Regions from separate parts of the Paenarthrobacter sp. E2MeOHC11 genome, predicted to be linked through region 1. Evidence: predicted binding sites of a transcription regulator. Region 1 holds the regulator's gene; the other holds the start of a gene.
The links. Region 1 encodes LexA, which represses DNA repair genes until DNA is damaged. Its sites were predicted from a motif close to TCGAACANNTGTTCGA; they were not measured.

Region 1 (7,624 bases):
GAAGCCAATGGTGTGTTCGGCAAGGCGCAGGCGATTTCGACGCTTGACCAGGAACACAGCATTTACGACGGCGACCAGGAAGACCTGGCTGAACGCCGCGCACTGCGCCGCACCGCAGGTCTGTCCACTGAACTCGAAGACGTCACCGAGGTCGAATACCGGCAGCTGCGCCTTGAGCGCGTTGTCCTCGCCGGACTGTGGACCGAGGGCACCCTGGCCGATGCCGAGAATTCGCTTCGCGAACTTGCTGCGCTGGCAGAAACTGCCGGCTCCGAGGTCCTTGACGGTTTGGTCCAGCGCCGCACGAAGCCGGACCCGGGCACCTTCCTGGGATCGGGCAAGGCCCAGGAGCTCAAGGACATCGTTGCCGCCACCGGTGCGGACACCGTAGTGGTGGACACTGAGCTGGCACCGTCCCAGCGCCGCGGCCTTGAAGACATTGTCAAGGTCAAGGTCGTGGACAGGACCACCCTGATCCTGGACATCTTCGCCCAGCATGCCAAGAGCCGGGAAGGCAAGGCCCAGGTTGAGCTTGCACAGCTCGAATATCTGCTCCCGCGCCTCCGTGGCTGGGGTGACTCCATGTCCCGCCAGGCCGGTGGCCAAGTGGGTGGAGCCGGCGCAGGCATGGGCTCGCGTGGTCCTGGTGAAACAAAGATCGAACTGGACCGGCGTCGCATTCGCACGCGGATGGCCAAACTGCGTCGGGAAATCGCCGCGATGAAGCCGGCCCGCGAGACCAAGCGCGCCAACCGTCGTCGCAATGCTGTTCCTTCTGTCGCTATCGCCGGTTATACCAACGCCGGCAAGTCGTCGCTCCTGAACCGCTTGACCGACGCCGGTGTCCTGGTGGAAAACGCCCTGTTCGCTACCTTGGATCCCACCGTTCGCAAAGCCCAGACTCCGGATGGCATTGGCTACACGCTGGCCGACACTGTTGGGTTCGTCCGGTCTCTGCCAACGCAGCTGATTGAGGCCTTCCGGTCGACGCTGGAGGAAGTTGCTGACGCGGATCTGATCCTGCATGTCGTGGATGCCTCGCACCCGGACCCAGAAGGTCAAATCGCTGCCGTACGGGCTGTTTTCACTGAAGTGGATGCCCGCAAGGTTCCTGAGATCATCGTCCTGAACAAAGTCGACGTGGCGGATCCTTTCGTCGTGGAGCGCCTCAAACAGAAGGAGCCCCGCCATGCGGTGGTTTCCACTCGTACAGGCCAGGGCATCGCTGAGCTGTTGGAAGACATCAGCCAGTCCATTCCGCGCCCGGGCGTACGGCTTGAGCTGCTTATTCCCTACGACCGGGGAGACATGATCAGCAAGCTGCACAGTTCTGATTCGGAGATCCTGAACCTGGAGCATGAGGAAGACGGCACCCGCGTGGTGGTCATGGTCCGCGAGGGCCTGGCAGCCGAACTGGAGTCTTTCGTCAGCAATGGTTGAGAAGGTGGCGGCGGACGCCGTCGAATCGGTGGGAGAGAAAGCCACCCTTGAGCTGTTGGATCGTGCTGTCGCCGGCATGGGCGGTCAAAGCCGTGCCGGCCAGCACGAAATGGCCAAACATGTCACCCGGGCAATTGAAACCGGGGAGCACCTGCTGGTCCAGGCAGGAACGGGAACAGGTAAGTCTTTGGCGTACCTGATTCCGTTGATCGCGCATTCCATGGACAGCAACAAACCGACGCTCGTGTCCACCGCCACCTTGGCACTGCAAACCCAGATTGTTGGCCGGGATCTTCCCCGGCTGTTGGAGACCATCAACCCTGCCCTTGAACGACCCGTCAACGTGGCGCTCGTGAAGGGCAGGGCCAACTACGTCTGCCGCCAGAAGCTGGAAGGTGGGTTCCCCAGCGAAGAGCCGTCCGAGGGGCAGCTGTTTTCCTTAGGCGAGGACACCAGCGTGCCGCACTTCGCGGCATCCATGGGCGGACCGCAGTCACAGCTCGGCAAGGAAGTGGTCCGCCTCCGCGAGTGGGCCGAAAAGACGACCACCGGCGACCGTGACGAACTGATGCCCGGCGTCACGGACCGTGCCTGGCGGCAAGTCTCTGTGACCTCCATGGAGTGCCTCGGCGCGCAGAAGTGTCCGGTGGCTGAAGAGTGCTTCAGTGAGTTGGCGCGGTCCCGCGCGGGTGAGGCCGACGTCGTCGTCACCAACCACGCCATGCTTGCCGTCAGCGCCTTTGAAGGGCTGGCTGTGTTGCCTGAGTATGACGTCGTGGTGGTGGACGAGGCACACGAGCTGCAGGATCGCGTGACCGGCGCGGTCTCGGGCCAGTTGTCTGTGGCCATGGTTCATGCCGCGGCGTCAAGCGCACGCAAGCACACCGCCATCACGGTGGATGCCCTCAACGCTGCGGCGGAGCGCCTGGACATGGCCATCGCAGGGGTGCCCAACGGGTTGCTGGCCAGTGGGCTCAACGACGAACAGCTTGACTGCCTTGACCAGTTACGCGATGCGACCCGCGCGGCGCTCTCAGATTCCAAGACCGACTCTTCCAACGCGGTCGACGGCGGCAGGCAGCTCGCTCGCTCACGGCTCATGCTCATTCTTGAATTGTGCGAGCGGATGCTGGCCGCCAAGGAGAACCGGGAAGTGGTCTGGTTTTCCCGCAACAGCACCTTCGACCCCCAACAGGGTTACTCGCAGCCTGATGAAACGGCACCGGCACTGATCAACATCGCGCCACTCAGCGTCGCGGGACGGCTGCGCGAAGGCCTCTTCGAGGGCCACACCGTGGTGCTCACCTCCGCCACGCTGGCGATTGGCTCTGCCTTCGAACCGGCGGCTGGAGGTCTGGGCCTCATCGGCGACGGCGCCCCGAGCTGGACCGGGATTGATGTTGGATCGCCCTTTGATTACCCCAAACAGGGGGTGCTGTATGTTGCCAAGCACTTGCCCAAGCCGGGGCGTGGGACCTCGCCCGAGGCTCTCGATGAGCTCGAAGACCTCATCCGGGCATCCGGCGGGGGAGCGCTTTGTCTCTTCTCTTCGCGGCGAGCTGCCGAAGAAGCCGCCGACGCCATGCGGCTGCGCCTTGACATGGACATTCTCTGCCAGGGCGAATCCACCATGGCTGCCCTTGTGAAGCAATTCGCAGATGAGCCGGACACTTGCCTGTTTGGCACCATGTCACTCTGGCAGGGCGTCGACGTGCCGGGTGGTTCGTGCCGCCTGGTGGTGATTGACCGCATTCCCTTCCCGCGCCCCGACGATCCCCTGATGACTGCCCGCTCCCGGGCAGTCGCCCAGTCGGGCGGGAATGGCTTCATGGCCGTGTCAGCAACGCATGCCGCCATCCGCTTGGCACAAGGCGCTGGGCGCCTTATCCGTTCAACGGGAGACAAGGGAGTCGTGGCCGTGCTTGACTCACGGCTGTCGACGGAACGCTACGGCGGTTTTCTGAGGGCTGCGCTTCCGCCGTTCTGGGCGACGACGGACAGGGCGGTTGTGCGCGGCGTGCTGGAACGCCTGGGCTCCGCCAAGGCCTCCTAGGTCCAACAATGCCTCGTGGGGCCAACAAAGCCTCCTGGGTGCGGCAAAAGCCGCCCAGGAGGCTTGGGGTACCTACCTAGTGGGCACCTACAGGGAACGCAGAACAGAGACAACCTTGCCCATGATGGTGGCTTGGTCGCCAAGGATTGGCTCGTATTGGGTGTTCTGGGGCAGCAACCACGTGTGGCCATCGCGCTGACGGAACGTCTTGACGGTAGCCTCGTCATCCAGCAGTGCGGCCACGATGTCGCCGTTGATGGCGTCGTTCTGGCGGCGCACAACAACCCAGTCACCGTCGCAGATGGCGGCATCAATCATTGAGTCGCCTGCCACCTTCAGCATGAACAGTTCGCCGTGGCCCACAAGTTGCCTGGGAAGGGGCAAGACGTCTTCCACTGCCTGGTCAGCCAGGATGGGGCCGCCTGCAGCGATCCGGCCCACCAGGGGAACCATGGCAGTATCGCTGGCGCTGGCCAGCTCCGTGACGGCAAGGCCACCCGCGCTGCGCAGCGTCGCAGGGGCTTCGACGCCGGGAATTGGTCCGCCATCCAACGTCAACGGCATCAGGACTTCCATGGCACGGGGACGCTTGGGGTCCCTGCGCAGATAGCCGAGCTTCTCGAGCTGGGAAAGCTGATGCGTGACACTCGACAAACTTGCCAGGCCGACGGTGTCACCGATCTCACGCATGCTTGGCGGATACCCATTGTCATTCACCGAGCGTTGGATGGTCTCCAGAATTTTTTTCTGCCGGACAGTCAGGCTCTTGGGACTCTTTTGAGGCTGTTGGCTCCGCAGGGGTGCCCCGCCGCCTGTGGCTTTCGCTGCCATGTTCGCCAGTGCCTTTCCATTCGCCCCGGAACGATCCAGGGGTGTCGGGTCTGCAAAAAATGTCAGACCCTCCTGTTCCACTGAAACAGTGCTGTTTCTTCACTCAAACGTAGGGCAGGCACAGGCGTTTATCAAACATTTGTTCTAGCGAGTCTCGACACCGTTCGTTGATAAGTGCTAAAAATGTCATAGCAAGGTTCGAATATGTGTTCTATAAACCCGAACCGGATGACGGATGTTCGAACAGAGTGTTCGAACATCCGGGATCGGGGGAGGGGAACACAAAGAATTGGCAGCCATGTACCGGAATCCGGCGCAAGGCAATAGCTCAGAAGGGCTCAGCTCATGTCCGCAATCACTACGTTCGCTGATTTCCGCACTACCCAGGCGCCGACGCGCCTGCGTCTTACCCGCCGGGGTCGGATGGTCTTCTTTGGCATCCCCGCAATGCTGCTGGTGGCTGCGCTGCTGAGCCTGGCCGGTTTCATTACGTCCCCTGCCAAGGCCTCGGACTCGCAGGCGCAGCTCCAGCCGCCGGTCGCGGTGACCGTGACGGTCCAGCCCGGGCAGTCGCTGTGGGGTATCGCCGGCGCAGCTGCTCCGGAGCGCGATCCCAGGGATGTCATCTCCGAGATCATTCAGCTCAACGACCTCCATGGTGGCCGGATCCAGCCCGGGCAGCGTTTGTTCGTCCCGGCAAGCTAGCGCGTTCCACCGTGGCTGGATCCGGTGGCGCGGCGTCACAGTTACTCGGCAGTCCCGGTAGCCCCTTAAACTGTCTTGGTGAGTGACCAGCTTGAGCGACTAGACCGACTACCCCTCCGGACCAACCTGCGTGGACTGAGCCCTTATGGCGCACCGCAGCTTGACGTTCCTATCCTGCTCAATGTCAACGAGAACACTCATGGCGTTCCCGCGGACGTCCAGGCGGCCATCACGGAAGCCGTTGCCGCCGCGGCCACGGGGCTGAACCGCTACCCGGACCGGGAGTTCACTGAACTGCGCGAGTCCTTGGCCGAATACCTTGGCCACGATCTCACCCCGGACAACATTTGGGCCGCCAATGGTTCAAATGAGGTCCTGCAGCAGATCCTCCAAGCATTCGGCGGACCCGGTCGGAAGGCACTCGGATTCCCGCCCACGTATTCGATGTACCCCCTGCTGGCCAGTGGCACGGATACCGAATACGTACGCGGAGTCCGGGCAGAGGATTACGGTTTGGATGCGGCGTCGGCGGCAGCGCAGGTTCGTGAAACAGGAGCCAACATTGTGTTCCTGTGCTCGCCCAACAACCCCACCGGAACAGGCCTGGGCCTGGAAGTTGTTGAGGCCGTTTACGAGGCCGGGGAAGCCAGCCAGGCCATCGTGATCGTCGACGAGGCCTATCACGAGTTCGCCCATGACAACACGCCAAGTGCCCTGACCTTGCTGCCCGGGCGCGAGCGTCTGATCGTTTCCCGCACCATGAGCAAGGCCTTCGCCCTCGCGGGCGCCCGGCTGGGCTATATGGCCGCAGCACCCGAGGTTACAGACGCCATCAGGTTGGTCCGCCTCCCGTATCACCTGTCGGCTGTTACTCAGGCAACTGCCCTGGCGGCCCTCAACCACCGCGAGGCCCTCATGGCCGACGTCGAGGACATCAAGGTCCAACGCGACCGCATCGTGACTGAACTCCTGCGCATGGGTCTCAAGCCTTCAGCCTCGGACTCCAACTATGTGTTCTTTGGCGGGCTCGAGAACCCGCACGCCATCTGGCAAGGCCTGCTTGACGCGGGTGTGCTGGTTCGCGACGTCGGCATTCCCGGACACTTGCGGGTCACCGCAGGGACCGAGCCGGAAACCACGGCCTTCCTTGAGGCGCTGGAAGCGCTGCTGGACGGCCAGCCGCCACAGCGCGCCTAAACTTGTCCATAGACCCAACCCACTCTTCGTGTATAAGGACGTCCCAATGAGCGAAACCGGCGCCACGCCGTCCGCTGCCCGCACCGCGCGCATGGAGCGCACCACCAGTGAATCCTCCGTCCTGGTGGAGATCAACCTGGACGGGTCCGGTGTCTCGGACATCAGCACCTCTGTGCCTTTCTATGACCACATGTTGACCGCGCTGTGCAAGCACTCGTTGATTGACATGACCGTCAAGGCCACTGGCGATACCCACATCGATGCCCACCACACGGTGGAAGACGTGGCCATTACGTTCGGCGAAGTCCTGCGCACTGCTTTGGGCAACAAGGCCGGCATTCGCCGCTTTGGCGAAGCTACGGTTCCCTTGGATGAAGCCCTGGCCCACGCCGTCGTGGATGTTTCCGGTCGGCCCTACCTGGTGCACGGCGGCGAGCCCGCGGGCCAGGAATACCACCTCATTGGTGGCCACTTCACTGGGTCGTTGACGCGCCACGTTTTTGAAGCCATCACCTTGCACGCCGGAATCTGCCTGCACATGAACGTACTGGCGGGCCGCGATCCGCACCACATTGTGGAAGCACAGTTCAAGGCTTTTGCGCGGGCACTCCGTGCAGCGGTGGAATCCGACCCCCGGGTCGAGGGCATCCCCTCGACAAAGGGGGCACTGTGAGCGGCCAGGTCCTCAAGGACGGCGCGGTGGCCGACACCATCGCTTCGGTGAGGCCCGAGTCGCCGGAAGGCAAGCCAACTGTCACCGTGCTCGATTACGGTTCGGGCAATGTTCGGTCCGCTGTCCGGGCACTTGAGCGTGCCGGTGCCCACGTAGTGTTGAGTTCCAAGCCGGAAGACGTCCTCAACGCCGACGGACTCGTCGTTCCCGGGGTGGGCGCGTTCGAGACCGTCATGAAGGAACTTAAGGCCGTGGATGCGATCCGCATGATCGGTCGCCGGGTGGCCGGCGGGCGCCCTGTACTGGCCATCTGTGTTGGCTTGCAGGTCCTTTTCGAGGCCGGGGTTGAGCACGGCACTGAATCCGAAGGCATGGCAGAGTGGCCAGGCAAAGTGGAGTTGCTGCCTGCTCCGGTTGTCCCGCACATGGGTTGGAACACCGTGGACGTTCCCGAAGGTTCCAAGCTTTTCGCCGGGGTGGAGCAGGAGCGCTTCTATTTTGTGCACTCCTACGGTGTCCAGGAATGGAACTTCGATGTTGTGCAGCCCCGCATGGCCCCGCCCCAGGTGACGTGGTCCGAGCACGGTGCACGCTTCATTGCTGCAGTCGAAAACGGCCCGCTGTGCGCAACGCAGTTCCACCCCGAGAAATCAGGGGACGCCGGGGCGCGGCTGCTGCGGAACTGGGTGGACGGGCTGAAAAAGCCCGGCACACCAGGTGCGGCA
Region 2 (7,624 bases), 250 kb from region 1:
CATCCCGGAAAAGGGTCCACAACTTGTCCTTGAGCGTCATGTCGTAGATCCGCGCTACGCCACGGGAGTCGAAATAGTGCTGCTGGAACGCACCGTCCGAGCCGGTGGCGCCGATGACGCTGACCGCGTTGGGGTAGTCGGGGTGCTGGACCGTGGAGCGCTGAATGAGGAAGCCTCCACTCTCGAGCCACTCGAAGGTCGTCCGGCCGGAGATTTCCCTGCCCGGAATAGACGTTTCCCATTCGCCGACGAGGATGTTCAGTTGCTCCAACGTGGGTTTTGGATCCCGTGCCATGGCTGCCCTCTCTTCGCATCTTCGCGCTGGTGAACAGGTTCAGCGTAGGACCCGTGCGTTCCTCCGCCTAGGGTCCAAGCCTCAGCTGTTTTCTATACGGCCAGCGTGGTGGATGGCAGGATGGGCGCATGAGCCAAGTCACGTGCGATCTGACCGTGTCCCTGGACGGCTTTGTTGCCGGCCCCGATCAGTCTCTGGAGCAGCCGCTGGGGGAGCGCGGCGAAAGCCTGCACCGCTGGCAGTTCGAAGAACGTGAAGCCAACGCAGCCGAGGTGGCTGGCATCCTGGAAGCCGGCGCCTACATCATGGGCAGGAACATGTACGCAGGGCCCGGCCCCGGCCCTTGGGACTCGGACTGGCGCGGGTGGTGGGGTGAGGAACCGCCATACCACGCACCCGTCTTCGTCCTGACCCATCATGAGCGGCAGCCCTTGGAGCTGCAGGGCGGCACGACGTTCCACTTCGTCACGAACGGTATCGAGGCTGCACTGGACCGTGCCCGGGAAGCTGCCGGCAGCAAGAACGTGGCCATCGCCGGCGGAGCGCAGACGGCCCGGCAGTTCCTCTCGGCGGGGCTGATGGACGAGTTGAGGCTCCACATCTCGCCCGTAATTCTCGGCGGTGGCGAACGATTGCTGGACGGAGTCGGGGACGTCCGCCTGGAGCCGGTGGACGTACGGGGGACCGGGCTCGTGACGCACGTACGATATCGGGTGGTCCGCTAGCCGAAGATTCGGTGACTGCAAGAATGGGCGCATGCCCCTCCATACCTATCCAATCCGGCGGCTTGCCGAGGACCCAGCAAACGTTCTTGATCGCGGTCGCTGGCCGGCAGCGCTGCCGCCTGTTACCCAGGTGCTTGATGAGGGCCTCGATCTGACCGCCGCCACGATCCTGATTGGCGAGAACGGGTCCGGAAAATCGACGCTGGTGGAAGCCATCGCCTTGGCCTACGGTCTGTCGCCGGAGGGCGGTTCGACTGGCGCGCGGCACACCACCAGGTCCAGCGAATCCGTCCTCGCCGATCACCTGCAGCTTGTCCGGAATGCCGGTGCCAGCCGGCGTGGGTACTTCCTGCGGGCCGAAACCATGCACGGATTCTTCACGTACCTCGAGATGAACCCGAGCACATCCGGGGACATCCCATTCCACGACATGTCCCACGGCGAATCATTCCTGGAATTGGCGCTGGACAGATTCAAGGGACACGGATTATGGGTGCTCGATGAGCCCGAGTCGGCTTTGTCGTTCAGCGGTTGCCTCAGCCTTCTCAGTGTTCTGAAGGACCTGTTGTCCCACGGAGATTCCCAGGTCATCATGTCCACGCACTCACCTCTTCTGGCGGCCCTTCCGGGCGCCCGGATCCTGGAAGTCGGGCCTTGGGGCCTGCGGGCACGCGACTGGGAAGATCTTGATCTTGTTGCCAACTGGCGGTCATTCCTGGACGCACCTCAGAGGTATCTTCGGCACATCTGACGCCACCTCACGTGGCCAACGTGCCGGGAAAGTGACCGGAGAGGTTCGCGAATGGGCGGGGCTTGCCCGATGATGAGGTCTGGTCCGGTGATGGGTCCCGTCCGGTGATGGGTCCCGTCCGGTGAGCGGCGTAGCCTTGGCGGCATGGGGAAACTATTGACAGCAGCACCACGCCTTACATTGGCCTGCGGAGCCCTGATGCTGTTGGGAACGGGGTGCGCATCGCTCGGACAGCCGGCCGCCGGCCTGCCGTCTGCCAGCCTGCCGTCCGCCGGGAGCCCAACCCCGGAAATCCGACCGGAAGTTGTGCTGTGCCAAGGCAACGAGGTTTCGCGTCAGGCGCTGGACAATCCACGACCGGCCAGCGAGCTCGGCCCGGAGGCCGCCCCGGCTCTCGCCGGCCGTGGGGTCTCGGCTTTTGACCCGGTCACCTGGCTGATTGCGCAGGAGAGCAGCGATCGTGTGATGCTCATGAACAAACTCGCAGCTCCCCAGGATCACGGCCACGGCGATGTCCGCGACTACATGTATATCGTCATTTCCACCCACTCCATGGCATCGGAACCAGGTAAACCGGTATGGGCGGTCGTCGAGTCATCGACCTGCACGCCCACGCTGGACCTTGGCGAGCTGAGAGCCGGCGCAGTCACTCTTGATCCCTCGTTGCCGCCGGCCCCTGAGTCCGATCGCGTGGCTCTCCTCGTCACGGAGTTCGACTGCAACTCCGGGAAGAACGCCGAAGGCCGGATTGACGTCGTCAAGCTCGTCGAAACAGAGTCCACGGTCGAGGTCGTCCTGGGGGTGCAGCCCGCCGGGGCGCAGTGGGCCACCTGTCAGGGAAACCCGGCGACGCCCTTCGCTGTCGATCTCGAACGGCCGCTCGGGAACCGTACCATCCTGGACGCCGCCGTCCTGCCCGCGCGCGAGATCACAGCACCAGCCCGGCCGGGAACCGGCGGATAGCTCTATCTGCCTTCCCCGCCCCAGCGGGGACCAGCAGCCATGCCATCTCCGGCCCGCGATTTCACGGTTCCGCGGGTAGGTTTCGGGTGGAGATCGAACAATGTCCGCCAACCGCTGTACACTCAAGTATCGAACATATATTCGAATAAAGGTGTGTTGTGGGCGTGATCGTCGGCCCCCGCGTGATAGATGCGGGCTTTTCCCTGATGTCGGTACTGCTGGCTCCAATCCCGGTGGCGGCAGGGTATCCATCGCCTGCCCAGGACTACTTTGACGGCAGGATCGATCTCAATGAGCACCTGATCAAGGATGTCACCAGCACTTTCGTGGTGAGGGTGACGGGGCAATCCATGGAGGGTGCCGGGATCAGCGACGGGGACGAGTTGATCGTTAACCGGGCGCTGGAGCCCAAGGACGGGTCCGTCGTCGTGGCTGTCCTTGACGGTGAGTTGACCATCAAGAGGCTCCGCGTCACGCCCTCAGGGGTGATCCTCCAGGCGGACAATCCCAAGTACCCGGACATTCGCGTGCCGGCAATGTCTGAGCTGACCATCTGGGGCGTTGCAACCACGTGCCTGCATCACATCTAGCTGTTGCCGCCCCCGTTGATCCCCGAGTTGATCCGTTCTATCTTTGAGTGCACAAACGCGACATATGCACTTGAAGGATGGGTCTACTCCTCGATGGTGTCAGTCCGGGCCGGAACTGCTCGAAATCGCAGCCGTGACACTTCGGATGCTGGCCGAACCGACCCGCCTCAACCTTCTTTGGCAACTCGCCAAACTCCGGCTCATCCAGGAGACCATCAACCACGCCGACCACCAAGTCAGTGGCGAACCCGCCCACGACTAACCCAAGCGGTGTGATCAGCGGCAGGTTGATATCGAACTGGAGCTGATGTTGTGGGCGGAGTTCGGTCGCTGCTGCAACGCGGTTTCTTGTCGCCGGTCGGCGGTACAGTTGATGCATTCGAAGATATATTCGAATGCATGGGGTGTCCTGCGTGATGATTGCGGGCATGCGTGCTAGTGGCGAACGCAAGGAGAATGATGTCCAAGCCAGCTCTCATGCATCAAATGCAAGAGATTGCCCATGTGGATATCAACTGCTTCTATGCGTCGGCGGAGAGGGCATTCAACCCCGCGCTGGAGGGCAAGCCATTGATTGTGTTGTCCAACAATGACGGTTGCGCCGTGACCAGGTCGCCGGAAGCCAAGAAGCTGGGCATTGGGCTGGGGGAGCCGTGGTTCAAGATCGCCCCACGGGCCAAGGAATGGGGGCTGATAGCGCTCTCCAGCAACTATGAACTGTACGGCGACATCAGCTCCCGGGTCATGGAGCTCCTGGCCCGCTACTCGGCATGGCAGGAGGTCTACTCCATTGACGAGGCGTTTCTCGGAGTCAGGGGACAACCGCAGGACTTGCTGGAGCTGGGAAGCACCATCAAGGCAGCCTGCCAACGGCATGTGGGGGTTCCGGTCTGTGTCGGAATCGCCCGCACCAAGACCCTGGCCAAGCTCGCCAACAAATGGGCTAAGCACAATCCAGCCTTCCACGGCGTATGCCGCTGGGACTCGGTCCCCGAAGCCCAACGCGAAGCTCTCATGGCACGGCTGTCCGTCATTGAAATCTGGGGTGTGGCAACGCGGCTTACCAAGCGCCTGAACGCCCTGGGAATCTTCTCAATCCTGGACCTGGTCCGCGCCGACCCGATTGCTTTGCGGGACAAGTTCTCGATTGTCATGATGCGAACCGTCCTGGAACTCCAAGGCACGCCCTGTATTCCCATGGAGGAAGAGAGAGTCGGCCGGGACCAACTGATCTTCTCCCGCTCGTTCTCCACACCGATTACGACGACGGACCAGCTGCGGCAGGTGCTCAGCGTCTACGGTCAAATGGCCAGTGCCAGGCTGGCCAAGCACGATCTTCAGGCCAAGCTCCTAACAGCGTTTGCCGCGACGTCCGTCTACAACCCGAACGATAAGTCCTTTCCCACGGTCACCGTGAGGCTGCCCATGCCCACGTCGGACCCCGTGCTCCTCACCAAGGCCGCACACGCGCTGGTCCCCAAAATCCAGGAAGGCGTGAAGTATGCCAAAGCCGGAATCATGGTCACGGACCTCCGTCCCAGCGGCAACCAGAAACCGTTGGAGATCTTCGAGAACCGTCATGAGGAGCGCGGCATCGGCCCCCTGCTGGAGCAAGTCAGCAAGCGGTATGGCCGGGGCTCCATCGGCCTGGGCCACGCCGGCATTAAGGGCGGCCCGGACTGGTCCATGAAACGGGACATGCTCAGCCCCCGCTACACCACCAACTGGGACGAACTTCCCCTGGTGAAGGCGGCGTAGCGTGGCAGGGGTCGAGGAAGCGGAGGACCTACGCCCGCAGCCGGTAACCGCGCTTCACGACGGTCTCCACGAGCTTGCCATCCGGCAGCGAGGACCGCAGCCTGCTGACTGTCATGTCCAGGGCGTGCACGGAGCCACGCAGGTCCAACAGGTCCGAGAGCGCTTCCCTGGACAATACCGCTCCGCCCGCGCCGAGCAGGGCCCGCAGCAGCAGGAGGGGGGCCGGTGCAAGGTCCACCACCTCACCGTTGATCCGCAGGCAGCGCCCACGCAGCTCGATCGTTGCGCTCTTGGTTTCCAAACGGCGCACGTGGTTCAGGGACAGGTGCTCCGTCACCAAGCGGATCAAAGCACCCATCCGGTAGCGGTCGGGGATAAGGGGCGTCAGCCCGGCGTCGACCAGTGGCTGTGCGGTGACTGGCCCCACCGCGGCAACAGTCACCGGCCCCTTAAGGGCTTCGATGAGCTGCCGGTAGAGGCCCATTTCGTGAGCGGTGCTCCACATGGCATCCACCGCGGGGGCGCTGGTGAACGTCAGTACATCGAGGTTCCCGCCCACCACGGCTTCGATCAGGCGCGGCAGTTTGTCCTCGCCGTCGGGCTTCACCCAGCGGTACGGGGTCACCGTCAGGACCGTGGCGCCGGACATGCGGAGCCGCTCCAGCTGGCGGACGTCGGTGTATCCGTGCAGCTGCACGGCCACGATCTTGCCACGAACGCCTTCGGCCAGCAGCATGTCCACCAGCGTGGCCGTGGTTTCGTCACTGCTGATTCCGACGTCGGCAAGACCGGCAGCGCGCACGGCACCGCGGGCCTTGGGGCCACGGACGAACATGCGGCAAGCGGACAGGGTTTCCAGGAGTTGCTCGCCGATGCCGAACGAGTCCGCGGCCTCGCACCAGCGGCGCATTCCGTAAGCCGTGGTGGCGATACAAATGTCCGGCTTTGCCGCAATGATGGTGCGGGTGTCCTCGATGAGGACCATGTCTTCCTGCACAGGAGCGATCTTCAGAGCGGGGGCGTGCAACACGCTCGCACCGCGGCGCTCCAATGCCTCAATGAGGTCACGGGAACGGCGGTGCGAGGTGACGCCGATTCGGAAGCCATCCAGCGGCGCATCGGCCGCTTCGGATACTCCCGGAGCGGCGGTGGCGTCGTGGACTTCGAGGGCGCGTGCAACAGTCATGTGTTCTTACCTTCAGGCTTCAAGGAGCGAAGCCGCGAGGCGGCTCAGTTCAGCGGATGCTTCAGCATGATTGCGGTTGGCTTCAGCCACCCGGACCACCTCGCCGATGACCAGAACGGCCGGGTTGCTGCAGCCGGTGGCTGCAGTTTCGATCGTACCCAGATCAGCGATGGTGGTGCGCTGTCCCGGACGGTAGCCACGTTCAACGACGGCCATGGGCATGTCCGAATTCATCCCGGCCCGACGCAGGCCTGCCGCCAGCTGGGGAAGGGTGCCGATACCCATGAGGACCACGATCGTGCCGCCAAGGCCGGCAAGGTGGGTGTGCTCCTTCTCGGTCAACGGGGCGTGGCCGGACACCACGGTGAACATGTGGCTCACTTCGCGGTGTGTCACCGGGATCCCTGCCGCTGCAGGAACGGAGATGGCACTGGTGACACCGGAAATCACCCGTACCGGGACGCCGGCCGCAACACAGGCGGCCACTTCCTCGCCTCCGCGGCCGAACACGTATGGATCGCCGCCCTTGAGTCGGACCACGTTCTTGCCCAGCAGGGCAGCTTCCACCATGAGCTTCTCGATGTCACGCTGAGTCACCTTGTGGAGGCCAGGCTGCTTTCCGACATCCACCAGCTCGGCAGAGGTCAGGTCGGCCAGTTCCTGGTAGGGAGCCAGCCGGTCATAGAACACGACGTCGGCATCCCGCAAGGCGTCAACGGCACCAACCGTCAGCAGGTCCAGGGCCCCCGGGCCTCCGCCTACCAGGGTGACGTGGCCCTCAGCGCCCGGGGCGGGCTCGAACGCAACCGGGATTCCGGCGTCGCGGCAGCGTTCCACCAGCGGCAGCCAGCCGGCCCCGCCGTCGTCCACTACTGCCACCAGGAACGGGCGCTCGGGGAGCTGGCCGTCGCCGGGCACACCCTCCGGGGTGCTCAGCCGGTACACATGGGCACCGGCGCTCTGGTAGCGGCGGATTGCTTGGCGGGCGGACTTGTCCGATCCCGTGACGAGGACGTCACGGCCGGTGAGATCGATGGTGAGCTGCATGGGAGACCCCTAGTTTTCTGCGCCGACGGTTTCGCTGCGGACCGGGATGGTGGAGGCAATGAGCACACCGCCCTTTTCTTCGTTCGTGGCCGGACGGATCTGGCCCCGCTCAGGAACGAAGGAGATGGATTCGTCCTTCTGGTTGGGAGCGTTGACGAAGGAACGGAAACGGCGGAGGCGCTCCGGGTCCTTCAACGTCTCAGCCCACTCGTCCTCGTAGGTGTCGATGTGCTTGGCCATGGCTGCCTCAAGCTCTTCGGCGATGCCCAGGGAGTCGTTGACCACTACCTCCTCGACGTGCTTGATGCC

Region 2: the regulator LexA is predicted to act here: its motif matches at 2,864-2,879, upstream of ACSSVG_RS02680 (LexA family protein).

What each region holds. Positions count from the first base shown of each region.
Region 1 covers NZ_CP196673.1:351,120-358,743, reverse strand. Annotated here, with positions in the region: gene hflX (GTPase HflX) at 1-1,440, shown strand, start outside; gene ACSSVG_RS01615 (ATP-dependent DNA helicase) at 1,433-3,493, shown strand; gene lexA (transcriptional repressor LexA) at 3,581-4,324, opposite strand; gene ACSSVG_RS01605 (LysM peptidoglycan-binding domain-containing protein) at 4,670-5,029, shown strand; gene ACSSVG_RS01600 (histidinol-phosphate transaminase) at 5,108-6,226, shown strand; gene hisB (imidazoleglycerol-phosphate dehydratase HisB) at 6,273-6,899, shown strand; gene hisH (imidazole glycerol phosphate synthase subunit HisH) at 6,896-7,624, shown strand, end outside.
Region 2 covers NZ_CP196673.1:602,400-610,023, reverse strand. Annotated here, with positions in the region: gene ACSSVG_RS02700 (hypothetical protein) at 1-295, opposite strand, end outside; gene ACSSVG_RS02695 (dihydrofolate reductase family protein) at 424-1,020, shown strand; gene ACSSVG_RS02690 (AAA family ATPase) at 1,052-1,771, shown strand; gene ACSSVG_RS02685 (hypothetical protein) at 1,916-2,734, shown strand; gene ACSSVG_RS02680 (LexA family protein) at 2,893-3,324, shown strand; gene ACSSVG_RS02675 (hypothetical protein) at 3,389-3,586, shown strand; gene ACSSVG_RS02670 (Y-family DNA polymerase) at 3,784-5,082, shown strand; gene ACSSVG_RS02665 (uroporphyrinogen-III synthase) at 5,111-6,268, opposite strand; gene cobA (uroporphyrinogen-III C-methyltransferase) at 6,281-7,315, opposite strand; gene nirB (nitrite reductase large subunit NirB) at 7,325-7,624, opposite strand, start outside.